4 regions of the Erwinia sp. AK-PDG3-5 genome follow, and region 2 is predicted to be linked to each of the others. Evidence: riboswitches for the same ligand, from Rfam matches in the RefSeq annotation. Region 2 holds a riboswitch; each other region holds the start of a gene.
What was found. A riboswitch is a leader RNA that binds a small molecule or an ion and turns the genes downstream of it on or off. The one in region 2 is predicted to bind thiamine pyrophosphate.
Positions count from the first base shown of each region.

Region 1: linked by a shared signal. The riboswitch ahead of thiM (hydroxyethylthiazole kinase) and the one ahead of tenA (thiaminase II) in region 2 are both predicted to bind thiamine pyrophosphate.
Region 3: linked by a shared signal. The riboswitch ahead of thiB (thiamine ABC transporter substrate binding subunit) and the one ahead of tenA (thiaminase II) in region 2 are both predicted to bind thiamine pyrophosphate.
Region 4: linked by a shared signal. The riboswitch ahead of thiC (phosphomethylpyrimidine synthase ThiC) and the one ahead of tenA (thiaminase II) in region 2 are both predicted to bind thiamine pyrophosphate.

Region 1 covers NZ_CM165967.1:1,650,844-1,658,050, forward strand. The annotation lists gene AC1UKS_RS07480 (potassium transporter Kup) at 1-333, shown strand, start outside; gene AC1UKS_RS07485 (S8 family peptidase) at 337-3,132, opposite strand; TPP riboswitch at 3,423-3,525, shown strand; gene thiM (hydroxyethylthiazole kinase) at 3,561-4,346, shown strand; gene thiD (bifunctional hydroxymethylpyrimidine kinase/phosphomethylpyrimidine kinase) at 4,343-5,143, shown strand; gene fbaB (class I fructose-bisphosphate aldolase) at 5,295-6,347, shown strand; gene AC1UKS_RS07505 (FUSC family protein) at 6,500-7,207, shown strand, end outside.
Region 2 covers NZ_CM165967.1:1,882,253-1,889,459, reverse strand. The annotation lists gene AC1UKS_RS08625 (creatininase family protein) at 1-302, shown strand, start outside; gene AC1UKS_RS08620 (ABC transporter substrate-binding protein) at 316-1,299, shown strand; gene AC1UKS_RS08615 (ABC transporter ATP-binding protein) at 1,296-2,123, shown strand; gene AC1UKS_RS08610 (ABC transporter permease) at 2,127-2,942, shown strand; gene AC1UKS_RS08605 (FAD-binding oxidoreductase) at 2,973-4,373, shown strand; gene AC1UKS_RS08600 (TonB-dependent receptor) at 4,525-5,799, shown strand; TPP riboswitch at 5,918-6,022, shown strand; gene tenA (thiaminase II) at 6,087-6,782, shown strand; gene AC1UKS_RS08590 (ABC transporter ATP-binding protein) at 6,779-7,207, shown strand, end outside.
Region 3 covers NZ_CM165967.1:3,891,995-3,899,201, reverse strand. The annotation lists gene AC1UKS_RS18190 (DedA family protein) at 1-216, shown strand, start outside; gene thiQ (thiamine ABC transporter ATP-binding protein ThiQ) at 203-904, opposite strand; gene thiP (thiamine/thiamine pyrophosphate ABC transporter permease ThiP) at 888-2,498, opposite strand; gene thiB (thiamine ABC transporter substrate binding subunit) at 2,474-3,460, opposite strand; TPP riboswitch at 3,502-3,608, opposite strand; gene sgrR (HTH-type transcriptional regulator SgrR) at 3,644-5,305, opposite strand; gene AC1UKS_RS18165 (sugar efflux transporter) at 5,552-6,730, shown strand; gene leuD (3-isopropylmalate dehydratase small subunit) at 6,770-7,207, opposite strand, start outside.
Region 4 covers NZ_CM165967.1:4,478,058-4,485,264, forward strand. The annotation lists gene AC1UKS_RS20910 (hypothetical protein) at 1-194, opposite strand, end outside; gene nudC (NAD(+) diphosphatase) at 386-1,159, opposite strand; gene rsd (sigma D regulator) at 1,244-1,750, shown strand; TPP riboswitch at 1,869-1,969, shown strand; gene thiC (phosphomethylpyrimidine synthase ThiC) at 2,058-3,992, shown strand; gene thiE (thiamine phosphate synthase) at 3,989-4,636, shown strand; gene AC1UKS_RS20935 (HesA/MoeB/ThiF family protein) at 4,626-5,387, shown strand; gene thiS (sulfur carrier protein ThiS) at 5,371-5,571, shown strand; gene AC1UKS_RS20945 (thiazole synthase) at 5,573-6,349, shown strand; gene thiH (2-iminoacetate synthase ThiH) at 6,346-7,207, shown strand, end outside.

The DNA.
Region 1 (7,207 bases), 230 kb from region 2:
AACGTGCCGCGTGTTAATGCGGACGAGCGCTTAACCGTCACCCAGCTTGCGCCAGGCTTCTGGCATGCACTGGCGGTGTATGGCTTTATGGAGCGGCCCAATATCCCGGCGCTGTTACGCTATCCACAGCTGGATAACTGCGAGCTGGATACCGGGCATGTCACCTACTATCTGGGTCATGAAAACATCATCCCACGCGAAGGTCGCGGCGGCCTGCCGGCCTGGCAGCGCGTGATTTTCAGCTGGATGGCGCGCAACGGCATGCATGTGACCGACTACTACTACCTGCCCAGTGACCGTGTGGTGGAGATCGGTCGCCGCATCCCGGTGTAGCGGTCAGAAGGCGATATCAACGCCGCCACGGAACACCGATTCGTCGCCAAGGTCGGCAATATGCTTATCGGCACGGATAAACAGGCGCGCGTCTTTGGCTTTGCCGATATCCAGCCTCATTCCAATCCACTGAGAATCACGGTCAAGGCGCATCCCCGGAATGGCAAAGCTTTCCCCGGCGGCATCTGCGCCAACCCATCGGGCGTTAACGTCGAGGGAGGGATTGGTAAAGGCATGCTGATATTCACCGTAAGCGGTAAGCAGGCTCCACCACTGTTGTACTTCAAACAGCGGCGTACTGAGGCTCAGCCCGCTCAGTCCGGTTGACCGGCTATAACGCTCGCTGTCACCTTGTAACCCTAATGCGCTGCCTTGATCGGTGAAGCTGCCGGTATAAAGCTGGCTAAATTTCAGTCCGACATAGGGTTGCAACGTCAGGCTGTCGGTCAGCGACCAGCGGTAACCGGTTTTCACCAACGCCTGCCAGCTGTCATTACGCGTTTCGGAAGAGGCGGCCTGCACACCTGCAACCAATAGCGCGCGGGACAATTCGGTATTGCCATGCTGATAGCTCAGATTACCTTCAAATAGCCAGGCCGGGGTGAAGGCGTACTGACCATAGAACATTACCCCTTGCAAACTGTTGCTGCTGTTGCCGCCGCTGCCGTCATAACTGGCTCTGATTTCGCTGTCGGTGAAGGCAACGCCAAGGCGTAGATCCTCAACATCGAAATTGCTGTCAACGCCGATCGCCGTGGTATTGATGCGGTACTGGCTGCCAAGGTAGCCGTCCTGCTGTAAGTCGCCGTGTAATGTGCCGGTTTCAGCCCATAAGCCATAAGGCTTTCTCTGCGCCGGATCGAGACGGTTGTTCAGCAACTGATTCTGATAATCCAGGCTGCTGAACAGAATGGCATTGCCGCTGGTATGCGCCTGGCCAGAAAGGGAGTCCAGCGCGGCACGGGCTTCGGCACTGTTACCAATTTGCTGGAATGCGGCGGCATCCTGAAGGAAGGCATCCTGCTGCGCAGAACGTGCCGACGCGGAGGATAAGCTGTCGGCCACCTGCAGGCCTTTCTCCACATTTGCCGCACTCTTCAGCGTGCCCTGCGCCGTAATGCCTGCCGCCTCTGCCGCCTGGCTGGTGTTAACGCGTTGGAAATTCCCCACCACGCTGTTGGCGCTATAGGCCACCGTGCCATTCAGGAACACGCCGCTATCAACGGTGGTGAACTGGCCACTGATACCCTGACCACTTTGCAACAGGGTTTCTGAGTTTTGCACAATGTAGGTGCTGGACGGAATGGTGACCTGAAGGGCCCCGTTCAGTGACGCCGCGCCAGAAACGGTCAGAGGCTGCGAAAGCGTAACGCGCAGTGTGCCATCAGCAGTTTGTTGATAGCTGCCGACCACATGGAGTCCGCCAGCGGTGGTGGTAAAGACCGTACCGGCGTTATTCAGGCTGCCACCAATCGTGCCGCTACCCGCCAACTGTCCGCTGCCGGATACCCGTACATCGCTGGCGACGCTACCGTCGATAACCAACCGGTTACTGGTGATCTGGGTAATACCGGTATAGGTATTTTGTCCGGTGAGCGTCAGTACGCCGCCGGCATCGCTGGCACCACTGATAATCAGTCCACCATTGCCGCTGATATCATTGGCAAAGGTATAACTCCCTGCACTCAGTGCCGCGGAAAAATCGGCGTTATAAAACATGCCGGGGCCGTTCAGCGCCTTATCGACATCCACGTTACCCCAGCCAAAGGTGTCGTTATACGGACGGCCATTAGCGGTATCGGCGGCAACACCCGCCACCGCGTCACTGTGATAATCTGCGGTGGTGAGCAGGGTTTGCTGCAGGTTATACCCCGTCATCCAGGGAAACTGGGCGGAGACCCGGGCGGCAGCACCGGCAACGCGCGGCGCGGCAAAAGAGGTGCCATATTTACGGGCGAGGGTTCCGTCGTCCTGCAGATAATCCGCATAGCCTTCGGCAGTCAGACACCAGGCCGCAGCGTTGCCACAGGCATCAAACACGGCTAATTCTGGCGGCCTGCTGCCCTGGGCGACGTTATAGCCAGGCAGGTAGCCGGTGACTGCAATCAGGCCTTTTTGCAGACTGGCATCGTTATAAATCAACGGCACCTGCGCGTTAGGTGACGGCGTGGCGCCGCCGTTGTTGCCCGTCACCACCACCGCCAGCGCATCTGCTTTAACAACCTCACTGAGGCTGTCATACAGCAGCTGGTAACGGCCGCTGTCCCGGGCGCTTTGCAGTTCTGCAGCGGTCGAGTAACGCTCATCGGAGGCGTAAGACATATTGATGATTTTTACGCCGTTGCTCAGTAAACCACTGACTGCCCGCTGGGTATCCGTGTAGTAAAAGAGGTTATTGCTGGAGGCCTGAGCGATATACAGTTCGCTATCGGGTGCCACACCGCCGGCAAACGTTCCCTGAGCCAGCCCAGCCAGCGTTAAAGCGACAATCGTGCCATGTCCGGGACTGCCCACGTTATCGTTCAGGGTCTGACTGGCACCGGCCAGCCAGGACGTGAAGGAAACATTGGCATAGTTGATGTCCGAACGCCCAGCCTGCAAACCCGAGTCAATAATCCCGACTTTCACCTTGCCATTGCTGGTTGACGTAACCGGAGGCGTTGAAGCGACGGGTTGATTGACGGTTTCCGGCGTGACCGTTGGAGTGCTGTTACTGCTGCTTCCGCCGCCACCTCCACCGCCGCAGCCAGTGAGCAATACGGTGCCGATTAATACTGATAATAAAGATAATTTTGGCATCGCGGGAGAAGATACGGGTGAATAATGGGCAAGCATGGGCTACCTCGAATAAATGAAACAACGGCATCCATGTTGTGAACAAAGAGCGTCAATACCCACAGGGGCGGATTGGCCTTAATTTATCTGCAGATCGGTTTTTTAATCGTCGGAATAGCCACCGATAATCCTGATTATTGCTGGGATACTGAGCGGATTGAGCGTGGCTGGGGCGGTGGAATCTTAATCTGATAGTGGACAGGGGGATGGTAAAGAAAAGCGCCATCCCGTAATCTGGCGGCTGATAGCACGTAGTAAATGACTCGGGGTGCCGTTTCTTTCCAAAGAAAGGGCTGAGAAAAACCCGTCGAACCTGAACTGGATAATGCCAGCGGAGGGAAGTCAGATGCCTGACCGCATCGCCTTCTTGATCGCCGGTTGGGAGTTGTACCATGAACCAACCTCATACCTTTGTCGCGGCGGATGCCGCTGTCTCACTCGACCTCTTTCGTAAAAAATCGCCGTTAATTCATTGCCTGACCAACGATGTGGTGCAGACTTTTACTGCTAACGTGCTGCTGGCGCTCGGGGCCTCCCCGGCAATGGTGGTTGATCCCGACGAAGCCGCACAGTTCAGCGCCATTGCCGATGCGCTGCTGGTCAACGTCGGCACGCTCACCCATTGCCGCAGTGCAGCGATGCTGGCTGCCGTGCACGCGGCCGGAATGGCGCAGCGCGCCTGGACGCTGGATCCGGTTGCCGTTGGCGCATTGACCTTCCGCACTGAATTCTGTCAGCAGCTGCTGGAACACCGTCCTGCGGCTATTCGCGGCAACGCCTCTGAAATCATGGCGCTGGCCCGCCAGGCCGCCTCCGGGCGCGGCGTCGACAGTCTGCATGACTCGGCACTGGCGCTGGACGCCGCCCGCCTGCTGGCCAGCACCACCGGCGCCATCGTTGCGGTCACCGGCGAAACGGATTACGTCACCGATGGCGAACGGGTTTTGGCGGTTGCGGGCGGCTCGCCGCTGATGACCCGCGTGGTCGGCACCGGCTGCGCGCTGTCTGCGGTGGTGGCCGGATTTGCCGCGCTGCCTGGCGACCGGTTAACGCACGTTGCCAGCGCCTGCCGGATAATGAGCCTGGCAGGCGAACGCGCGGCGATGGCGGCAGCGGGTCCCGGCAGTTTTGTTGCGCTGTTCCTCGACGCGCTGTTTACTCTGGAGGTTCAGGGATGAAGCGCATCAACGCCCTGAGCATTGCCGGTACCGATCCCAGCGGTGGCGCGGGCATTCAGGCCGATCTGAAAACCTTCTCGGCGCTGGGTACCTATGGCACCACCGTGATCACCGCGCTGGTGGCGCAGAATACCTGTGGCGTGCAGTCGGTTTACCGCATCGAGCCCGATTTTGTCGCGGCACAATTACATTCCGTGCTGAGCGACGTGCGCATCGACAGCGTAAAAATCGGCATGTTGGCCGACAGCGATATCGTCGAGGTGGTAGCTGTAGGACTGAAGGACTCTGCCGTGCCGTGGATTGTGCTGGATACGGTGATGCTGGCGAAAAGTGGCGATCCGCTGCTTTTGCCGGCGGCTGTTGCCACGCTGCGTGAATGCCTGTTGCCGCAGGTTTCACTGATCACGCCAAATCTGCCGGAAGCGGCGGCGCTGCTGGAGTGTCCGGTTGCCACTCACGAAGACGAGATGCGGCGACAGGGAAGGGCGCTGTTAGCGCTGGGTTGCCAGGCGGTGCTGATGAAAGGTGGGCATCTGAGCGATGCCGAAAGCCCGGACTGGCTGTTTACCCGCCAGCTGGAGCAGCGTTTTACCGCGCCGCGCGTGCCAACCAGGCATACCCATGGCACCGGCTGTACGCTCTCCGCTGCGCTGGCCGCGCTGCGACCACGGCATGATGACTGGGTGTCGACAGTGCACGAAGCCAAGGGCTGGTTACAGGGCGCGCTGGAGCAGGCCGATTCGCTGGAAGTCGGCAAAGGCATCGGCCCGGTGCACCATTTTCATCGCTGGTGGTAGCAGGCGATGAGAAAAGTTTTCACTGGGATCGTTCTGAAAAATGGAGTCAGCAATTTGCCTTAATGTCCGGTTAGGGTCCACGCTGTTGGGGTCAGAAATCATTCATGGCAGGTGTGAGTGCCTGTCGGTTTCACCTTAAACAGGAGTTAATATGACGGACATCGTACAGTTATTGGGCAAAGAAGCTGACTCTCTTCTGCAACATCGCTGCATGACCATTCCAGCGGAAAGCCTGTATTTACCGGGCGCGGATTATGTTGATCGGGTGATGATCGACAACAATCGTTCTCCTGCCGTATTACGCAATATGCAGACCCTCTACAACACCGGCCGTCTGGCCGGCACTGGCTACCTGTCAATCCTGCCGGTCGACCAGGGCGTCGAGCATTCTGCCGGCGCGTCATTTGCTGCCAATCCACTCTATTTCGATCCAAAGAACATCGTCGAGCTGGCCATCGAGTCGGGCTGTAACTGCGTGGCCTCCACCTATGGCGTGCTGGCCTCGGTGTCGCGACGTTATGCGCACCGCATTCCGTTTATGGTCAAACTGAACCACAACGAAACCCTCAGCTATCCCACGCAGTACGATCAGACGCTGTACGCCAGCGTCGATCAGGCCTTTAATCTCGGTGCGGTTGCGGTAGGTGCCACCATCTATTTCGGTTCTGAACAGTCGCGTCGCCAGCTGGAAGAAATTTCCGTCGCCTTTGAGCGCGCTCATGAGCTGGGTATGGTCACCGTACTGTGGGCGTACCTGCGTAACAATGACTTCAAAAAGGACGGCGTGGATTATCATGCCAGCGCGGATCTGACCGGTCAGGCTAACCATCTGGCGGCCACCATCGGTGCCGATATCGTCAAGCAGAAAATGGCGGAAAACAATGGTGGCTATAACGCGGTGAAGTTCGGCTCAACCGACGAGCGCGTTTACAGCAAATTAACCAGCGACAACCCGATCGATCTGGTGCGTTACCAGCTGGCAAACTGCTATATGGGCCGTGCCGGGTTAATTAACTCGGGTGGCGCAGCGGCAGGTGAAACCGATACCGCAGAGTCTGTGCGCACCGCCGTCATCAATAAGCGCGCGGGCGGTATGGGGCTGATTTTAGGCCGTAAAGCCTTCAAGAAATCGATGAAGGATGGCGTGGCGCTGATCAATTCGGTGCAGGATGTTTATCTGGCTAAAGACGTCACGATCGCCTGATAGCCAAACGCAAGGGGTTAATAATGATTAGCCCCTTATCTTTCACCCAGTGTGATTATTTAGTTACAAACTATCGATGCTTTACCCTCTCCACTCTTGCCTGAAAATCGCTAAAATAGCGCTTTAGTCTGACGTGAGCCGTGAAGTAAATAATGAAGTGGTTATCTAAAAATGCGTGGTTATTTGCTGTCAAAACCTGCATTGCCGCCTTTATCGCCTTATATATCGCGCTGAAACTGAACCTGGACAAACCGGCCTGGGCCATGGTCTCGGTTTACGTAATTTCACAGCTGTATTCTGCCTCCACCCTGTCGAAAGCCTTGTTCCGCTTTCTTGGCACCGTGCTGGGCGGGATCTTTATCTTTCTGATCTACCCGATTACCGTTACCCATCCGATGCTGTTCAGCCTCTGCGTATCGCTGTGGGTTGCCTGCTGCCTGTATCTGTCGCTGCACGATCGCACGCCGAAGAGCTACGTGTTTATGCTGGCAGGTTACAGCGCGGCGATCATGGGCTTTGCCGATGTCACCACGCCGCTGTCGATCACCTATACGGTGATTTCCCGTATCGAAGAAATTACCGTGGCGATTATCTGCAGCAGCCTGGTACATATGCTGGTTTTCCCGGTACGGATGCGCAATCTGCTGGAAAACAGCGTCAGTAACTGGTTCGACACTGCAACGAACGTCTGCACCGAACTGCTGACCATTGAATCGAAAGAGAGCTCGCCCGAAAGGGACCAAATCCTGGTGCAGATGGCGAACTATCCGGTGGCGGTCGAAACCCTGATCACCCATTGCGTGTATGAAGGGGATTCCGCGCGCAAGCTCATCCGTCTGGTCAGCGCGCAGTATCAGCAT
Region 2 (7,207 bases):
ATGCGGTGGTGAACTATCCTCCTGAATTTCCGTGCCCGACGCTGTCCAGCAGCCGTCCGGCCGCCGCCTGGGCCTCGTATGACTTCGGTCCCAGCGGCGTGATTGGCGACCCAACGCAGGCCACCGTTGAGCAGGGCCATGCGATCCTCGACTCGCTGGCCGCCAGCTGGGCGCAGGCCATTACCGAAATCCATCAAATGGAATGGAAAGCACGCAGCGAACCCACCTGGGGCAAACACCACTGGAATGGCTTTGTGCAGACCTCTTTTACGCCACCTTCGTCTTCTTTTGCCTCTGAATAAAGGATTCCCCGTGATGAATAACATGCGCAAACCCACCTATAGCCTGATTGCCCTGATGCTGGCCGGAACCTCTTTTTCCACCCTGGCAGAAGAAAAATTCACCTTCCTCACCAACTGGTACGCTCAGGCAGAACACGGCGGTTTTTATCAGGCGCAGGCCAAAGGGCTGTACAAAAATGCCGGGCTGGACGTCAGCATCAAGATGGGCGGCCCGCAGGTCAACGTGATGCAGCTGATGGCCGCCGGCCAGGCGGACTGTACGCTGGGCGACAACGGTCAGGCGCTGGAAACCTGGCAGGCCGGTGTGCATGCGATGACCGTCGCGACGGTGTTCCAGCACTCGCCAACGGTGTTTATCAGCCATGACAAGGTCAGCAAAGGCGAGGAATTAAAAGATAAAACCTTCCTGCTGGCCACCGAGGCCTATACCTCGTTCTGGCCATGGGCCAGGAGCAATCTGGGCCTGGCCAACGCGAAGATCCGTCCTTACACCTTCAGCGTGCAGCCTTTCCTCGCAGACAATAATTTAGTCCAGCAGGGCTACGTCACCTCCGAGCCGTTTTCGGTGCAAAAAGGCGGCAAGCCATTCTACGTCTACCCGCTCAGCGACTGGGGCTATCCGCCGTACGGCAACTCGATTATCTGTATGGCCGACACGGTGAAAAATCACCCAACGGCGGTCGCGGCCTTTATCAAGGCGTCGATGGAAGGCTGGAAAGAGTATCTGCAGGATCCGACCGCCGGCAACGTGCTGATCACCAAGGCCAACCCGCGAATGGGTGCCGATCAGATTGCCTTCGGCATCGCGCAGATGAAGAAATATGAACTGGTGACCGGCGGCGACGCGCAAACCGGTGGGATTGGCATCATTACCGAATCGCGTCTGAAAGAGACCTGGGATATGTTGGTGAAAAACAAACTGATCGCCGCCGATAAAGTGCCGTTTGAACAGACCTATACCCTCGACCTGATTAAAGACGCGAAGGTTATGCCATGAATTCAGCCCCTAAACTGACCGTGATGAGTGAGGTGCGCGCGCCCAGCGCGCCGCCGCAGCCCGCCATTGAGGTGCTGTCGGCGGAGAAGATCTACAGCAACGGCACCCGCGCGTTATTGCCGGTCAATCTGACCATCAACCAGGGTGAGTTTATCACCCTGCTTGGCCCCTCTGGCTGCGGCAAAAGTACGCTGCTGAAGATGGTGGCCGGGCTGATTGAACCAACCGACGGCAAGCTGATGTTGTGGCGGCGTGACAGCCGTGAAAAGGCGCAGGAGCCGCTGTCGTTTGTCTTCCAGGAAGCGACGCTGATGCCGTGGTGCAACGTGCATAACAACGTGCGACTGCCGCTCGATCTGGCCGGCGTGCCGCGCGCAGAAGCCAACACCCGCGTCAGTGAAGCGCTGGAGCTGGTGGGTCTGGGCAAGTTTGCCAAAGTCCTGCCGCGTGAGCTGTCCGGCGGCATGCAGATGCGCGTGTCGATTGCGCGCGGGCTGGTCACACGGCCTAAGCTGCTGCTGATGGATGAACCGTTCGGCGCGCTCGACGAAATCACCCGCAATAAGCTGGACAGCGATCTGCTGCGTCTGTGGCGCGAACAGGGTCTGACGGTGGTGTTCGTCACCCACTCCATTCACGAAGCGGTGTTTCTGTCGCAGCGGGTGATCATGATGGCGGCACGGCCTGGCCGTGTGGTGGAGGATATCGCGATTACCGAACCCTTCCCGCGCAGTGAAGACTTCCGCGTCAGCCCGGCATTTTCGGTTTATGCCAAACGCCTGCAGGACAGCCTTCTGCAAGCCAGCCAGTCAGGAAAGGAGTAAGCCATGCAGACGCAACGATCAACGCCCTGGGCCAGCAACCCGACCTTCCGCAAAATCCTTTACCCGGCAGTCGTTGCCGTGGTGGTGATCCTGCTGTGGCAGGGCTGGGTCAGCTATTTCAGAATCCCGCAGTTCCTCGTGCCGTCGCCGGTGGTGATGCTGCAAAGCCTGTGGACCAACTTCGGCTCGCTGATGATGTCGCTGCTGTTCACGCTGAAAATCACCCTGATCTCCTTTGTGCTGTCGATTGTGATCGGCTGCGCGGTGGCCTTTGTGCTGGTGCAGAACCGCTTTGTTGAAACGGCGCTGTTCCCGTACATCGTGTTTCTGCAGGTGACGCCGATTGTGGCGATCGCGCCGCTGATTATCATCTGGGTGAAAGACACCACGCTGTCGTTAGTGGTCTGCTCGACGCTGATGGCGGTGTTCCCGATTATCTCCAACACCACCCAGGGGTTACGCAGCGTGTCGCCGGGCCTTCTGAGCTATTTCCAGCTGAGCCATGCCAGCCGCCTGCAAATCCTGGTGCGCCTGCGTATTCCCTCTGCCCTGCCGTACTTTTTCGGCGCGCTGCGCATCTCCAGCGGACTGTCGCTGATCGGCGCGGTAGTGGCCGAGTTTGTGGCGGGCACCGGCGGCAACAACACCGGGCTGGCCTATCAGATTTTACAGGCAGGTTATCAGCTGGATATTCCGCTGATGTTTGCCGCGCTGCTGTTGATTTCGCTAACCGGGATTGCGCTGTTTGGCGTGATGTCGTGGATTTCCCGCCGCGCCCTCAGCGCCTGGCATGAAAGCGAAGCCGTGCAGTCTCACTAATTTAATGACCCTTTTGCCGACAGGATGAGTATGGACAGTGAACAACGTAAGAACGCCGTAGAGCAGATGCTGCTGGCGCTTCCCGACCTCGAGTGGACGCTTCAGGCCCCCAAGGTCAAACGTCTTTCGCGCGATTTTCACTGGTTCAGCCCGGTGCTGAAGCAGCAGCTGGAAAACAAGCAGGCCGATGCGGTGGTTCGCCCGCGCACTGAAGAAGAGCTCAGCCTGCTGGTCAAAGCCTGCGTGCAGCACGGACTGCCGCTGATATTACGCGGTGGCGCAACCGGCAACTACGGTCAGCTGGTGCCGCTACAGGGCGGCATTCTGGTCGATATGACCGCGTTTAATCAGGTGGTGGAACTAGGTGAAGGCCGCGTTCGGGCACAGGCGGGGATCCGTCTGGCCGAGATTGAAACGGTGACCCGTCCTGCGGGCTGGGAGCTGCGCTGTATGCCGTCGACCTGGCGGCTGGCGACGCTGGGCGGACTGTATGGCGGCGGCTTTGGCGGCATCGGCTCAATCAACTATGGCCCGCTGGGCGCACCCGGCAACGTGCTGAGCGTGAAAGTGATGACCATGGAAGCCGAGCCGCGCATCCTCAGCGTGCCCGCGCCGCAGGCGTTGCTGCTGCATCATGCTTACGGCAGCAACGGCATCGTGCTGGAAGTCGAGCTGGCGCTGGCACCGGTGCACCGGTGGATTGAACGGCTGGATGTGTTCGACGACTTCACCGATGCGCTGGACTATGCTAATGCCTTCGCGCGCTCGCCAGGGCTGGTGAAACGCCAGCTTGCGCTGTTCGCCGCACCGATCCCAAGCTATTTCACCCATCTGAACGGCAACTACCGGGCCACGCAGCATGCGGTGATAGGCGTGATTGCGGAGCAAAGTGAAGGCCTGTGCAGCGGACTGTTAGAAAAGTATCGCGGCCAGAATGCCGTGCGCCAGACGGCGGACGAGGCGCGTGAAGCCAACGCCTCGCTGATGGAATATTGCTGGAACCACACCACGCTGCATGCGCTGAAAGTGGACAGCACCCTGACCTATTTGCAGACGGCGTTCAATTATTCCACCTATCATCAGCAGATTATTGCCATGGCGGAATTGTTCGGCGATGAAGTTATTTCCCATATTGAATTCCTGCGTGACAACGATAGCAATATCACTGCCAGCGGATTACAATTAATTCGCTATTCCAGTGAAGAAAGATTGAACGAAATAATGCAGACATTCCGCGACCATGATGTAAAAATAAACAATCCTCATGTCTTTACCATTGAAGAAGGTAAGCAAGGGGAAATTAAGGCCGAGGTGGTGTCAGTTAAAAAGGCGCTGGATCCGGCAGGACTGCTCAACCCAGGCAAGCTGCAGGGTTGGGACGTGCGCGACACCCTGGAATTACTAAGCGATCCGCTGTCACTGAATAAATGAAATCAGCATAAAATTAATTACAGTGAGTAAATAACGTGCGTAGCTAAAATAACGCGCTCGCCACCGGACGGTTTTACGGGATACCAAAAAAAATTATTCGGCATTTTTTGCTGCGGGCAGATCATTTTCAAATTTTGACAGGAAGCTATTAATGAAAACAAAGAAGGTCAACTTTGCGCTAAAGTTGGGTGCACTCGTCGTCTCTCAAGCTTTATTAATGGGTCACGCGCTGGCCGCGACACCGGTTTCGGATTGTGATGCCGGTGTGGCCGATTCACTGACCGAAATGTTTACCTGCGGCTCGGTCCATGGCAGCCTGCGCAGCCTCTATTATTCCACCCACAACGCCTATTTCTCGCCGGGCTATTCGCAGGACACCGTCAGTTACGGCGGCAGCGTGAAGTATGCCACCGCGGAATATTATGGCCTGAGCCTTGGCGTCAGCGGCATTTTGCAACGCGGCATCTCGCATAATGATGACCATCTGATCGGTGAACTGGGGCCAAATGAGACCGGCGTCGGCGAAGCCTATCTGAGCTGGCACTATCAGGACTTCCGTATCACCGCCGGTGACCAGCGTATCAATATCCCGTTTATTGGCGACTACGACTGGCGCATCACCCCGATCCTGTTCCGCGGTGTCGACGCCAATTATGGCGACAGCGATAACTTCCTGCACGCCACCAAAATCACCCGCTACAAACCCTGGGGTGACGATCAGTTTCTCGACACCACCGCCTACACCGACGCCGATGGCCGTACTAACGGCATGTGGGGCATCGGCGGCGGACGCGCCCTCAAGCTGGATGATAAAAAGCTGACCGGCCAGCTGTGGTACGAAGAATACAATAACTACACCAGGATGGTTTACGCCGACAGCTTCCTGTCGTGGTCGGAAAATCCGTTGCAGCCCAAAATTGGCGTGCAGTTTATTCGCGGCCTGAGTCAGGGCGACGCGCTGGCGGGCGAAGTAAACAGCACCAGCTACGGCGCGCAGTATGCGATGAATTTTGTGCCGTCATTGCGCTGGTCACTGAACTGGGACCATATCGCCGCCAGTGAGAATGCCTATGGCAACGGTGCGCTGGTGACGCCTTATGCCCATAACACCTCGTCAGGCCCGTATTTCGCCCAACCGTTCTTCACCAGTACCCAGGATTTGGGGAGCGGCAACGCCTACTCCACCGATCTGAACTGGACCGCCAACAGCAATATTTCCCTCGGCAGCCGTTACTCGTTTATGGATTTGACCGCCAGCGCCGGCGCGTCGAGCAGCAATCAGTCGGAGTACCTGATTTACGGCACCTACAGCTTTGATGGCGTGCTGAAAGGGCTGAGCCTGACCGACTTTGTCGGCGTGCAAACCACCTCAACCTCTGACAAGAACTTCTGGCAGAACCGCTTAGCGTTAGAATATGATTTTTAAGCCAAAACAGGCTTAGTGGCGCTTAAACAACGGCTTTCGTAAGAAAGCCGTTTTGCATCATGGCGCTGACTCAGCCGCCAGCCATCGATTGTAATCAAAAAGTAAATATCGTATAACAAGCCTCTCCGAGGGGTGTCCTGTATGGGCTGAGATGGCGACGTTAGCCGGACCCTTTGAACCTGATCTGGGTCATGCCAGCGAAGGGACGGTTGGCAATAGCCCGATTTTCGATCATTGCCTGTTCAACCCTCTGCACGCCCGGATCTCCACTCACTTTTGGAGGTCCCATGTCTGACAACATGTTTTCCCGTGGTCTTTATGGCCAGCTTCGCCAGCAGGCCGCGGCTGACTGGCAGCACTACGTTAACCACCCTTTTCTTCAGCAGTTGGCCCAGGGCACGCTGCCCGAAAGCGCGTTTCGGCGCTATCTGACGCAAGACTATCTGTTCCTGATCCATTTCGCCCGTGCCTATGCCCTGCTGGTTAGCAAATTTCGCACCTTGCCCGAAATGCGGGCGGCTACCGCCTCGCTGAATGCCATCGTCGCCGAGCTGCCGCTGCATGTTGGTTACTGCACGCAATGGGGCATCAGCGAAAGCCAGATGCGCAATGAACAGGAAGCACCCGAAACCCTCAACTACACCCGCTATGTGCTGGATATCGGCCAGTCCGGCGACGCGCTGGATCTGCTTGCTGCGCTGCTTCCCTGCGTCGCGGGCTATGCCGAAATAGGCCTCGGCCTGTTGCACAATCCCGCCACCGTTACCGAAGGCAATCCCTACCGCTCGTGGATCGCCAACTACGGCGATGAAAGCTATCTGGCCAGCGTACAACGGGCGATTGATCTGCTGGAAACGGTCGGGGTCCAGCGCGGCGCACAAAGTCGTCTGCCGGAGCTTTCAAACATCTTCACCACCGCCACCCGGCTGGAAAGCGCCTTCTGGCAGATGGGCCTTAATGCCAGTTTGAGCAACGAGGGATGAACAGTCACGACATTGCCCGTGGCGTGATACCGCCAGGGATTCAGGTGCGCGATCTGACCCTGCGCTACGGCGCACGGACGGTGTTTGAACGGCTGAACGTCAATATCACCGGCGGTCAGTTTGCCGCGATGCTCGGAGCCAGCGGCGTTGGCAAAACCAGCCTGCTGAAGATCATAGCCGGGCTGGCGCTGTCGACGTCAGGCACGGTCAGCGGCAGCGACGGCCTGCCGGTTCAGGGACGCGTGGCCTATATGGGGCAGCAGGATTTGCTCTATCCGTGGCTGACCGTTCGCGACAATATCAGCCTCGCCTCACGCCTGCGCGGTGAGAAGCCCGATCGCGAGTGGGCTGACGAACTGACGGATCGCGTCGGGCTTAGCGGGTATGGCGACAGCCTGCCTGCCGCGCTGTCCGGCGGCATGCGG
Region 3 (7,207 bases), 2.0 Mb from region 2:
GCATTGCTGGTCTGGCTGGGATGCTGGTTGGGATGGCGCTGGTTACGTTCGAAAAAGCAGGCCGACTGGGCCAGCGCGTATCTGCCGTCGAGTCGTCTGCGCTGGCTGGCGCCGCTGGTGATGGTTATTGCCGTGGCCAGCTTTGTCGCCCTGCAATTCCACCCGATGATGCCGATATTCCGCCATCTGTTGTCAGAAGTCTTTATCGGACATTAATGCCCAGCACGGCGGCTTCAGCCACGTCGCCATTGAGCAGCACGTCGGTGCTGCCGTCCCAGTAAACCCGTCCGTCGACAATCAGTATGCTGCGTGGCGCTATCCGCGCGGCATCCTCAATACTGTGCGACACCATCAGTAGCGTGATCTTCCTCTCGTGACAGACCTCATCCACCAGCTGCAGCATCTCCTTGCGCAGGGCCGGATCCAAGGCAGAGAACGGCTCATCTAACAGCAGCAACGGTTGCTGGCGCACCAGACATCGCGCCAGCGCCGCCCGCTGCCGTTGCCCACCGGAAAGTTGCGAAGGCAAACGGTCCAGCAAGGCGTCCAGACCCACTCTTCGCGCGATGTCCTGCAACGCCTGCTTCTGCTGAGGATCCAGCTTCAGCCCCGGCTGCAGGCCAAGACCGATATTCTGCGCCACCGTCAGATGGGGGAACAGGTTATTCTCCTGGAACAGCATGGAAACCGGTCGCTTCGCCGGTGGCGTGTGGCTGTGATCTTCGCCATTCAGCAGCAAGCTGCCGCTATTTACCGCGAGAAATCCCGCGACCAGGCTCAGCAGGGTGCTCTTCCCCGCACCGCTCGGGCCGAGGATCGCCAGCCTTTCTCCCGCCTGCATGCTCAGTGAAAAGCGCATCGGCAGATGGTTATACAGGTAGGTCAGATTAGTTAACGTCAGCATGGCGTCCCGGCAGTTTTTCAATCAGGGTGAACAGAAGGAAGCAGAGCAGCAAAAGCAGCAGCGCAGTGACCGCGCCATCTTCGCTACGGTAGGAGCCAATCTGTTGATAAAGATAAAACGGCAGCGTGCGGAAATTTTCATTACCAAACAGTGCCACCACGCCAAAATCGCCAATCGACAGCACGCAGGCAAACGCCAGCGCCTGAGCAAGAGGGCGCTTTAACGCGCGCAGTTCGATCAGTTTGACGCGATTCCAGCCGTGAATATCCAGCGACAAACAGAGCCGGTTATAGCGTTCTGCCATGTCCCGCAGAGGGTTTTCCAGCACCTTCATGGCGTAAGGAATGGCCATCAGCGCATTGGTAAAAATCACGATGCCATCGGCGGCGTCCGGCAGGCCCACGGTGGCATTCAGCAGCAGAAAGAAGCCGGTCGCCAGCACGATGCCGGGCATCGCCAGAATCAACATGCCGCTCAGTTCCATCGACTGGCCGAGCCAGACGCGCTGACGCAGGCGCAATTCCCGGCTGCTCCACAGCAGCATCACCGTCAGGATCACACACAGCAACCCCGCGCCAAGCGCAATGCGTATTGAGGTGAAGGTGGCCTGCCACAGCGCCGGTTGGCGTAGTACCGCGGGCAGCCCCTGATTCAGGCCATCCACGATGACCGCCAGCAGCGGCGGCAGTAATAAAAACAGCGCGGCGAAGATTAACAGCGCATCCCACACTTTGGCGCGCCCGCTGTCTTCAGGATTTCGCCAGCCGTTGATGCTTGCCGTGCCCGACGGAATCGCTTTGCTGAGCCACTGACTTAACATCACCAATCCGAGACAGCAGACCATCTGAATCATCGCCAGCAGGGCGGCACGGCCCGGATCGTAATCAAAGTTCAGCGCCTGGAAGATCGCCAGTTCGATGGTGGTGGCTTTTGGTCCGCCGCCCAGCGACAGTACGGTTGCGAAGCTGGCAAAACAGAGCATAAAAATCAGCGCGCCGGCAGGCAGGATTTGCCGCCGCAGCCAGGGCCATTCGACCACCATGAAATGGTTCCAGCCGCGCAATCCCAGCTGAGCGGCCAGCTGGCGCTGCTCACCGGGGATCTGTTCCAGCGCCTGCAGCAGCAGACGCGCGGCTAACGGCAAATTAAAGAACACATGCGCCAGCAAAATGCCCTGTAAGCCATAGGGCGTGAAGGTATAGGGAATGCCCAGCAACGCGCAGAGATCGGCCAGCCAGCCCGTGCGGCCATAGACGCTGAGGATGCCAAATACCGCCACTAACACCGGCAACACCAGCGTCATCGCGCAGAGTCTTAACAGCGTGTCCCGGCCGGGGAAGCGGCGTCGGTAAAGCGCGCGGGCCAGCGGGATCGCCGGCCCAACCGCCAGTACTGCGGAAAGAAAGGCCTGCCAGAAGGAGAAGCGCAGGACGTGCCAGAGATAGTCATCCTGCCAGAGCTCCCGCCAGTGGATCGCCGGTGCACTCAGCCATAGCGCGCTGAATGCGGTCAGGGCCACGGCGACCAGCAGCGTCGCCGCCAGCGCACCGGGCACCAACGGGCCAGCAATCAGCGGCTGACGGCGCGTTGCCATGCACTGATCCATTGGCTACGTTGGCTGGCGACTTCCTGTGGCGTGTATTGCAGCGAGTTGGACGGGACGGTCAGGGTATCGAAACCTGCAGGTAGCGTGCTTTTCACCACCGGATACATCCAGTTGCCGGTTGGGATGCTGTCCTGGAACGGTTTATCCAGCATAAATTTCATGAATTTCTGCGCCAGTTCCGGCTGTTTGCTGCTTTTCAGCTGCCCGGCCACTTCTACCTGCAGGTAGTGACCTTCGCTGAAATTGGCGGCGGCATACTGCGATTTCTTCTCTTCAATCAGGTGGTAAGCCGGAGAGGTGGTGTAGCTCAGCACCATATCGCCTTCACCCTTGAGGAACAGCCCGTAAGCTTCGCTCCAGCCTTTGGTGACGGTGACGGTTTTCTTCGCCAGCTTCTGCCAGGCTTCCGGTGCCTTATCGCCGAACACTTTCTGCATCCACAACAGCAGGCCGAGGCCCGGGGTGCTGGTGCGGGGATCTTCATAAATAATCTTTAACGGCTTGTCGCTGTTGACCAACTCTTTCAGGCTGGTGGGTGGATTTTGCAGCTTGGTTTTATCGTACACAAAGGCGAACCAGCCATAGTCATACGGCACAAAGGTCTTATCGTTCCAGCCACCCGGAACGATGACCTTACTGGTATCCACCTGGCCTGGTGCGAACAGGCCGGTTTTCTCTGCCGCATCCAGCAGATTGTTATCGAGGCCCAGCACCACGTCGGCCTTGCTGTTTTTGCCTTCCATCCGCAGACGGTTAAGCAGCGAGACGCCGTCTTCCAGCGCCACGTATTTCAGCTCGCAGCCGCAGTCCGCTTCAAACGCCTTTTTGATGGCAGGACCCGGTCCCCAGTCAGCGGAAAATGAGTCGTAGGTATAAACAGTCAGGACGGGTTTAGCCGCGAAGGCCGGAAAGGTGCTGAGGATCAGTAAAGGCAGAACTTTTTTTAACACTTTGCGTTCCTTGAAAGTTAGGTGTCGCAAAGGATCTGAGCAATCTGGAGAGTCTCAAATCCCTACGCCGGCATTATCCGGATCAGGTTCGACGGGTTTGTCTCAGCGCTGGCAGTGAAACACCGCGAACGCACCCCGTTGAGAACGGCCTATTCTAGTGATTTCCGCTGGGTAACGAAAGCATCATGCGTCGTCAGGGGCGAACCAGGCGGATTTAAAATCAAACCAGCCCAGCATATTCATTCTGACCCCGCGCATGCTGCGTTGACCTTCCAGCAGCAGCCAGTGATGGAACAGCGGATGCAGCGTCCAGGTGTTGATCAGCTGCTTGCCCCAGTCGGCCAGCGGCAGCTTCTGTTCGCGCCAGAGTTGCGCATCCTTTTCCCAGTCCAGCGTCACGCAGTGGTGAACCAGTGGGATTTCGTACAGCAGCGCAAACACGGAAAATTCCAGCGGCAGGGTGAAGTTGGCGCTGCCAAGCCAGATATCGCTTTCGGCTTCGCCGCGGTGCCAGACGTCATAATCGACCTGTTGGGTGATCAACTCCACACCCTGTTCGGCGAGGATCGGCCGTAACGCATTAGCGATGCCCTGATGCTCGACGTGATCGTTATACCAGGTCAGCGTCAGGGTGGTCAGCCCGTCGGGCTTCTGGCTGGCAGCCATATCGCGGCGATGATGCCAGCGCGGCAGCAGGCCATAAGCCGGGAACCAGTAGCGTTGATAGCCAATACCGGCATGGTTCAGCAGGGCGATCGGGTTGAACAGCGTGCTGACCCAGCGACGGATTTGTTCATCGCGACCCTGTTCGGATCGCTGGTCAAACAGCAGGAAATAGCAGCCTTCTTCCAGACGACTCTCTTCTGACTTTTCTTCCAGCCCTTTGCCTTCCAGCTTAACCCCGGCATAAACCAGCTCATCACTGATTTCCGGCAGCACCCAGATATTCACTTCATCAATCAGCGCGCGGTAACCAAAATAGTCATCAAACGCCTGGATCCTCAGTTGGGTGGTCTGATTGCGCACCACCGCATACGGGCCGGTGCCAATCGGCTGACGGGCGAAGTCCGCGAGGAAGGGCCACTCTTTTGGCAGGATCATGGTGCTGACGCTGCCCAGCAGCCAGGGAAGCCAGTTGTCGGGCTGATGCAGATGAATATCCAGCGTCCAGGGCGCTGAGGACTCGATGCGATCGAAATGGGCATACAGGCGCTGGGGCTTCAGTCGCTCAAGGCTGCTGATAATGTCGGCCATCTCCAGCTCGCGACCATGATGAAAGTGGATCGCCGGGCGCAGATAAAACCGCCAGTGCAGCGGAGAGAGCTGCTGCCAGTGGTGCGCAATATCGGCTTCGATTTCCCCATTTTCCTCATTTATCCGCGTCAGACTGCTAAAAATCTGACGGGCAAGGTGGGTTTCAGAACGACGCAGCGGCGTACCGGGTAACAGATTCAATAACGAGCGATAGTACATCACCCGCAGGATATGTTTTCCCTGGCGGAAACTGCGGCCAAGATGCGAGATCAGCATCTGTCTGACCGCGTTTTTATCGCCCACCAGTTGCACCAGCTGGTCGATGCGATCGTTCTCCAGCAACTCTTCCGCCCGCTGCTGTTGCAATGCCAGCCCGGTGTAATGGAAGCTGAGCCTGGAGCGTTTTCCCCGCCCGGCTTCCGCCTGCCATTCAAGCCAGCCCTGGTCCTGCATTGCATTCAGCAGGTTGCGCATATGCCGGCGGGAGCAGCTCAGTTGTACCGCCAAATCGTTGAGCGTCGTCTCCTGCGGCTGGCCTTCGCAGCACTGCCACAGGCGGATAAACTGTTGTTGTAAGCGGGCAGAAGACATAAAAGAGGAACCCTTATCAGAAAGCAATCTGTTTTTTCTTCCTTATATTAGGACAATAATGCCCGCAGATGAAAGAGCGGGAGACATTCTTCGAATGCGCTCTGACATTGATGATTCTGAGTATGGTGCCTTTCACCAGCCAGCCGGGTTAATACCTGGCTGGCTTTTTTCGCTGCTCCATGTTTTCTTCTATGCTTGCTGTTTGTCGACTCACCTCTGTGGCGACTTTTTTTTGAAGGATCAGCTATGAAATCGCTCCTCACGCGCCGTCGCCGTATCAATCCTGTTTACGTCGCCTTTATGGCCGTGTCGTTTATGGTGGGCGTGGCGGGTGCGCTTCAGGCGCCGACGCTTAGCCTGTTTCTGACCCGTGAAGTGGCCGTTCGTCCGTTCTGGGTCGGGCTGTTCTACACCATCAATGCGATAGCCGGCATTGCGGTGAGCATTCTGCTGGCAAAGCGCTCGGACAACCGGGGCGACCGCCGCATGCTGATCCTGTTTTGCTGCGTGATGGCGATTGGCAACGCGCTGATCTTTGCGTTTAACCGTGACTATCTGACGCTGATTACCTTTGGCGTGCTGCTCTCCGCGCTGGCCAGCGTGTCGATGCCGCAAATCTTTGCCCTTGCCCGCGAATATGCTGACAGCTCCGCCCGTGAGGTGGTGATGTTCAGCTCGGTGATGCGTGCCCAGCTGTCACTGGCCTGGGTTGTCGGGCCGCCGTTGTCCTTTGCGCTGGCGCTGAATTACGGCTTCACCACCATGTTTTTGATTGCCGCCGGACTGTTTGTGGTCTGCGTCGCGCTGATCTGGTTTGCGCTGCCGTCGGTGCCGCGTGTGGAACAACCGCCTGAAGTGGTGATCACCCAAATCAGCGCGTGGAAGAATAAAGATGTGCGGCTGCTGTTTATGGCGTCATTGCTGATGTGGACCTGCAATACCATGTATATCATCGATATGCCGCTTTATATCAGCAGCGTGTTGGGGTTGCCGGATAAGCTGGCTGGATTGCTGATGGGCGTGGCGGCCGGGCTGGAAATCCCGGCGATGCTGTTGGCCGGCCATTATGTGAAGCGCTTCGGCAAGCGCAACATGATGCTGTTTGCGGTGGCGTCCGGGGCGATATTCTATCTGGGGCTGGTGGTGTTCCACGATAAAGCGGCGCTGATGGCGTTGCAGATCTTTAATGCCATCTTTATTGGTATTGTCGCCGGGATCGGCATGCTCTATTTCCAGGATCTGATGCCGGGAAGGCCCGGTGCGGCGACCACGTTGTTTACCAACAGTATTTCGACGGGGGTGATTCTGGCGGGCGTGATTCAGGGCGCGCTGGCGGAAACCTTTGGCCATTATTCGGTGTACTGGGCGGCACTGGTGCTGTCGATTGGCGCGCTGGTGATGTCTGCAAAGGTGAAGGATGTGTAAGGGGAATACGGGCGGAAGTGCTTCCGCCCGTGGGGGCAACTAACGCAGAAAGGCCGGCTGGGTTTTCTCATACGCCGAAATCTCAGCGTCATGTTGTAGCGTCAGGCCAATGTTATCCAGCCCGTTGATCAGGCAGTGTCGGCGGAAGCTGTCGATGCTGAATGCGTAGTGCTTGCCATCGGCGATGACTTCCTGCTTTTCCAGATCGACGGTGATTTCCACGCCCGGCTGTGCGGCAACCAGCTGGAACAGCGTGTCCACCTCTTCCTCGCTTAACGACACCAGCAGCAGCTGATTGTTAAACGAATTATTGGCAAAGATATCGGCAAAATCGCTGCCGACAATCGCCTGAATACCGAAGTCAGTCAGCGCCCAGGGCGCATGCTCACGGGAGGAGCCGCAGCCAAAGTTTTCCCGCGTCAGCATAATGCTGGCACCGCGAAACGCGGGCTTGTTCAGCACGAAATCCGGGTTGGG
Region 4 (7,207 bases), 2.2 Mb from region 2:
TTCTTATTGAAGTTAAACATATTGGGATCCATCCTTTTAGCGAGAGTTAATAAAACGAATATTAAATAACAGCCGATCGTCACCTTCAGGCAACAATCAAAGAATTTATATTGCGGGAAGAGGTAACAACAAAGAGAAAAAATCCATAAGAGCCACAAGCCCCATAAGTAATGTTCTTTCCTGAACGTTTCCATGGCATCATTCCCTGATATTATTAACATGACATTAATATTAATGCAGCCTGGTAGGCAAAATCAGAACAATAAAATATGTGATGCTGCACGATTAAGCACAGTAGTTTATTTAAAAAAATGAAAGACGATGATTAAACACCCGAGCGGGTTCAGCAAAAGCCGGCAAAGGGCGAATTTGCCGGCCTGGATACTTACTCAGCCTCTTCCCGGCAAAGCACCACGGTATCCTCAATCAGGCGACGGGCGACCGTTCCTGGAGGAGGAAGCTGCGGTAAGGCATCAAAGCGATACCAACCCGCATCCAGTAGCTCTTTGGGATCGATGACAATCTCGCCACTGTCGTAATCGGCCATAAAAGCCATCATCAACGACTGGGGGAACGGCCAGGGTTGAGAGGAGACGTAACGCAGGTTTTTCACCTTCAGCCCGCTCTCTTCCATCACTTCCCGCGCAACGGTTTGTTCCAGCGTTTCGCCGACTTCAACAAAACCGGCCAGCACCGTGTAGATGCCGTTACGGTGCTTGGTATGCTGGGCCAGCAGGATCTCTTCCCCACGGCGGATAGCCACAATGATGCAGGGCGCGATTTGCGGGTAATAGCGCTGTCGACAATGGCGGCACAGGCAGGCAAGTTCCGTTTTGCTGTGGTGCATTTCATGGCCGCAGTAGCCGCACCACTTATGCGAGCGATAGAACTCCGCCAGCTGGATCCCTTTACCCGCCAGCTGGAACAGGCCCACGTCCAGATCGAGGATCTGACGCAAGGATCCCATGCCCTCTTGACGGTTCTCACAGATCAACCAGACGGGATCGCCCTGCCATTCGCCGATTTGTGATCCGTTCGATCCTGTCAGGCTTAATTCTTGCGCGCTACCGAACGGTAATTGACCTTTCGGTAGCCAAAGTTTATGTTCATGACTGACAACCCACCAGCCAACGTCTACGCTTGAAATCTCACGTTGCATAAAATTGCTCATCCTCAGCTTTACAGACTTTCTGAATTACTGGATTGGGGCGAAATAGTAATAATTACACTCATGGAGTCACTCATGCTTAACCAGTTAGAAGTTCTGACCGCGCGCGTCGGCGGATGTAGCGACCTGGTAGACTTTTGTCTACGCTCCCGCAGGCAGTTGTTGATTGCCTATTATCGTCTGGTTGGCATCAAGCCTAACAAGGAATCGCTCACTACGCTCGATGAAAACGCGCTGGACAGCTTCTGTCAGGGATTGGTGGATTACCTTTCCACCGGGCATTTCACCGTTTATCAACGCTTTATTCAGGAGATGGAAGGCAGCGAACAGTTGGCTAAAGCCGCGCTGATCTACCCTTCCCTGCAGGCAAACACCGAGATGATCATGCAGGTGTATGATACCCATCTTGAGAAGGCCATCGATCACGATAACTGTCTCGAATTCCAGAATGCCTTGTCCACAGTGGGCGAAGCGCTGGAAGCGCGTTTCACGCTTGAAGACCGCTTTATTCAGCTGGCGCTGGAAAAAACGGCGGATAAGCTTGAGGCGGCTAATGAGAGTGCGCTTGCCCGTCCGGCGTAAACGTTACCAGATTGTAAACCCCTTGTAGTTTCAAAGAAGCCCCTTTATGCTGAAAGGGCACTATGTGGTGAGGCCAGTCCTGCCACGATTGTTTTGCTGGTGGTGTCTGCCAGCAAAATTCTTCTTGTCGGAGTGCCCTTAGGGGCTGAGACCGTTAATTCGGGATCCGCGGAACCTGATCAGGTTAGTACCTGCGAAGGGAACAAGAGTAAATCTTCAGTGACGGTGTGGATCCGACCATTTTCACACCCTGCGCTTACTCCTCCGAACTCCAGGCAAGCAAATTCCCTTTTTTCAGGAACGAGCTATGTCTACCCGTGATAAAAGACCGACCCGCCGCGAACAGCGCGCAGAAGCCCAGCAGTTTATCGACTCCCTTCAGGGCACCGCTTTCCCTAATTCTAAACGCATCTGGCTGAACGGTTCGCGCGACGATATTCGCGTGCCGATGCGTGAGATCCAGCTCAGTCCGACGATGGTCGGTGGCAGCAAAGACAATCCGCAGTTTGAAGATAACGAACCGGTGCCGGTGTATGACACGGCGGGACCTTATGGCGATCCGGACGCAAAAATTGATGTGCATCGCGGACTTGCCAGGCTGCGCAATGACTGGATTGAACAGCGTGGTGATACTCAGCACATTGAGCAGCTCAGTTCGGTGTACACCCAACAGCGCCTGGCGGATGAAGGCCTCGATCATTTGCGTTTTGACCATCTTCCCCGCCCACGCAAGGCACTGGCTGGGCGCTGCGTGACGCAAATGCATTACGCGCGTTTGGGCGTGATTACGCCAGAGATGGAATTTATCGCCCTGCGTGAAAATATGGGGCGCGAACGTATTCGGGGTGACGTGCTGTTGCAACAGCATCCCGGCAACAGCTTTGGTGCCAGCCTACCGGAAAATATCACGGCAGAGTTCGTCCGGCAGGAAGTGGCGGCCGGCCGCGCCATCATCCCGGCAAATATTAACCATCCTGAATCCGAACCGATGATTATCGGCCGCAATTTCCTGGTGAAGATAAACGCCAATATCGGTAACTCCGCGGTCAGCTCGTCGATTGAAGAGGAAGTGGAGAAGCTGGTGTGGTCCGCCCGCTGGGGCGCCGATACGGTGATGGATCTTTCCACCGGCCGCAATATTCATGAGACGCGCGAATGGATCCTGCGTAACAGTCCCGTTCCGATTGGTACGGTTCCCATTTATCAGGCGCTGGAAAAAGTGAACGGTGTGGCAGAGGATCTCAACTGGGAAGTGTTCCGCGATACCTTGCTGGAACAGGCTGAACAGGGCGTCGATTACTTCACCATCCATGCCGGTGTGCTGTTACGCTATGTGCCGATGACCGCAAAACGCCTGACGGGGATCGTTTCCCGGGGTGGATCGATCATGGCCAAGTGGTGCCTGTCACACCACAAAGAGAGCTTCCTCTACGAACACTTTCGCGAGATCTGCGAGCTGTGCGCCGCCTACGACGTTTCGCTGTCGCTGGGCGACGGACTTCGTCCAGGATCGATTCAGGATGCCAACGATGACGCGCAGTTTGCCGAACTGCATACGCTGGGCGAGCTGACCAAAATTGCCTGGGAGTATGACGTGCAGGTGATGATCGAAGGGCCGGGACATGTGCCGATGCAGATGATCCGCCGCAATATGACCGAGCAACTCGATCGCTGCCACGAAGCGCCCTTCTATACGCTCGGCCCGCTAACTACCGATATCGCGCCTGGCTACGACCATTTCACCTCCGGCATTGGCGCAGCGATGATTGGCTGGTTTGGCTGCGCAATGCTCTGTTACGTCACGCCGAAAGAGCATCTGGGCTTGCCCAACAAGGAAGATGTTAAGCAGGGTCTGATTACCTACAAGATTGCTGCACATGCCGCCGACCTGGCAAAAGGCCATCCCGGCGCGCAGATCCGCGATAACGCCATGTCCAAAGCCCGTTTCGAATTCCGTTGGGAAGATCAGTTTAATCTGGCACTCGATCCTCATACCGCGCGCGCCTATCACGATGAAACGCTGCCGCAGGAATCGGGCAAGGTGGCCCACTTCTGTTCAATGTGCGGCCCGAAATTCTGTTCGATGAAAATTACTCAGGAAGTGCGGGACTATGCCGCCAGACAGGAGGCGGAAGCCAAACCGATTGAGATTGGTATGGCCGAAATGTCAGAGGCTTTCCGTACCCGCGGCGGAGAACTTTATCACCCAGCCGATGTGCTGTCGCAGGAGGAAAAAGCATGAGCCGCTTAGCCTTCCCGCCAACGTCGGCCCGGCTTGGACTCTATCCGGTCGTGGAAACGGTGGCATGGATCGCGCGCCTGCTTGAAGCGGGCGTGCGTACGATTCAGTTACGTATCAAGGATCTGCCTGAAGCGGCTGTCGAAAACGATATCGCGGCGGCTATCGAACTGGGTAAGCGTTATCAGGCACGCCTGTTTATCAATGACTACTGGCAGCTGGCGATTAAATATCAGGCCTATGGCGTGCATCTTGGCCAGGAAGATTTGGATGTCGCCGATCTGGATGCGATCCATCGCGCCGGATTACGGTTAGGACTTTCAACCCATGACGATGCCGAGCTCGATCGGGCGCTGGCTGAAAAGCCGTCCTATATCGCCCTTGGGCACGTCTTTCCGACCCAGACCAAAAATATGCCCTCTTCGCCACAGGGACTGCAGGAATTGCAGCGCCATATTTCCCGCCTGAAAGGAATTTCCACGGTGGCGATTGGCGGCATCAGTCTGGAACGGGCACCGCAGGTATTAGCAACCGGCGTGGGAAGCATTGCGGTGGTCAGCGCCATCACGCTGGCGCCTGACTGGCAGGCAGCTACCGCGCAGCTGCTCGATCTGGCTGGAAACGGGGACGAAGCCCATGTTCAGTGACAACGACTTTTTACGCTACAGCCGTCAGCTCCTGCTGGAGGAGTTTGGCCTCGATGGCCAGCAGAAATTGCAGGCAGGCAGCGTGCTAATTATTGGCCTCGGCGGATTGGGTTCACCTGCGGCGCTGTACCTCGCTGCCGCAGGCGTTGGCAAGCTGGTGCTGGCCGATGACGATAGCGTGCATATCAGTAATCTTCAGCGCCAGGTACTGTTTCGCACGAATGAAACCGGTCAGTCCAAAGTCGCCGTGGCGAAGAAGCACCTTCAGTCGTTAAACCCGCAGGTGGAGTTTATTGCTCTGACGCAGCGGATGACGGCTGAATCACTCAGGGAAGTCGTGCAGCAGGTCGACCTGGTGCTGGATTGCAGCGACAACATGGAAACCCGCCATGCGGTCAATGCCGCCTGCGTGGAACAGGGTAAGCCGTTAGTGAGTGCCAGCGCCGTTGGCTTTGGTGGCCAGCTGCTGGTGCTTACGCCTCCTTTTGAACACGGTTGCTATCGCTGCATATGGCCAGACGCAGATGAACCCCAGCGAAATTGCCGTACCGCAGGCGTGCTGGGTCCTGTGGTGGGCGTAATGGGTACCTTACAGGCGCTGGAAGCCTTAAAGATGCTGGCAGGCCAGCCGTCCTGTCTTGAGGGCAAACTTCGGCTGTTTGACGGTAGACAACAAACCTGGCGAACGCTGTCGCTGCAACGCAGTGTGGATTGTCCGGTATGCGGGGTCAGTGATGAAAATCGTGGTTAACGATGAAAGCCTGACGCTTGCCGGCACGCTGACGCTGGCCGGGCTGCTGGAGCAGCTTTCCCGCCACCAGCCAGGCACCGCGCTGGCTGTTAACCAGCAGATTATTCCCCGCGCTCGCTGGTCCTCTTACTTATTACAGGAAGGCGATGATCTGGTCATTTTCCAGGCCATTGCCGGAGGCTGATATGCTGCAAATTGCTGATAAAACCTTTTCGTCTCGTTTATTTACCGGTACGGGCAAATTCTCCAGTCCACAAATGATGATTGCGGCGTTGCGCGAGTCCGGCAGCCAGCTGGTCACCATGGCGATGAAGCGGATTGATTTTCGCGGTGGCGATGACGGGATCCTGCGGCCTCTTCAGGAACTGGGCGTGCAGCTGCTGCCAAACACGTCCGGCGCTAAAACCGCAGAGGAAGCCATTTTTGCTGCCCGTCTGGCACGCGAAGCTCTGGGCACCCACTGGCTGAAGCTGGAAATCCACCCGGACGTTCGCTATCTGCTGCCCGATGCCATCGAAACGCTGAAAGCAGCGGAGATCCTGGTGCGGGAAGGCTTTACCGTATTGCCGTACTGCCACGCCGATCCGGTGCTGTGCAAGCGGTTGGAAGAAGTGGGCTGTGCGGCGGTGATGCCATTGGGTGCGCCGATCGGCAGTAATCAGGGGCTGAAAACACGCGATCTGCTGGCGATCATAATCGAGCAGTCCAATGTGCCGGTGGTGATAGATGCCGGCATTGGCGCACCCAGCCACGCCAGCGAAGCGCTGGAAATGGGTGCTGACGCGGTGCTGGTGAATACCGCGATGGCCTCCGCGCAGCACCCGGTGCAAATGGCGAGGGCGTTCAGACTCGCTGTTGAAGCTGGCGCACTGGCTTACGGCAGCGGGTTGGGCAGTCGCCACCATCAGGCCGTGGCCACCAGCCCGCTGACCCGCTTTTTGCAGGCAGGAGAGCCGCTATGAAAAGCTTCGTCTCACAGTGGGAAACGCTCGATTGGGATGATATTCGCCTGAGGATCCACAGCAAAACGGCTGCGGATGTTGAGCGGGCGCTGAATGCGGCCAACGTCGGGCGGGAAGAGCTGATGGCCCTGCTCTCGCCCGCTGCTCAGGGCTATCTTGAGCCGCTGGCGCAAAAGGCCCAGCGCTTAACCCGGCAACGCTTCGGCCATGCGGTTAATCTCTTTGTACCGCTGTATCTGTCCAATCTCTGTGCCAACGACTGTACCTATTGCGGCTTCTCGATGAGTAACCGCATCAGGCGTAAGACGCTAGATGCTGATGAGATTGCGCGGGAATGTCATGCTATCCGCAAGATGGGGTTTGATAACCTGTTGCTGGTGACCGGCGAGCATCAGGCAAAAGTCGGCATGGCTTACTTCCGCGAACATGTTCCCGCCATTCGTCAGCACTTCAGTTCCTTAATGATGGAAGTGCAGCCGATGAGTGAAGCGGAGTATGCCGAACTAAAAACATTAGGACTGGATGGCGTACTGGTCTATCAGGAAACCTATCATCCTTCGGTCTACAGCCAGCATCACCTTAAAGGCAATAAGCAGGATTTCTTCTTCCGGCTGGAAACGCCTGACCGGCTGGGCCGTGCCGGCGTGGATAAAATTGGCCTGGGCGCCTTGATCGGCCTGTCAGACAGTTGGCGCACCGACTGCTATATGATGGCTGAACACCTGTTATGGCTGCAGAAAACCTACTGGCAAAGCCGCTATTCGGTGGCCTTTCCCCGCCTCCGGCCTTGCACGGGCGGCATTCAGCCGGCGTCGATCATGGATGAAGCGCAGCTGGTTCAGGTTATTTGCGCTTTCC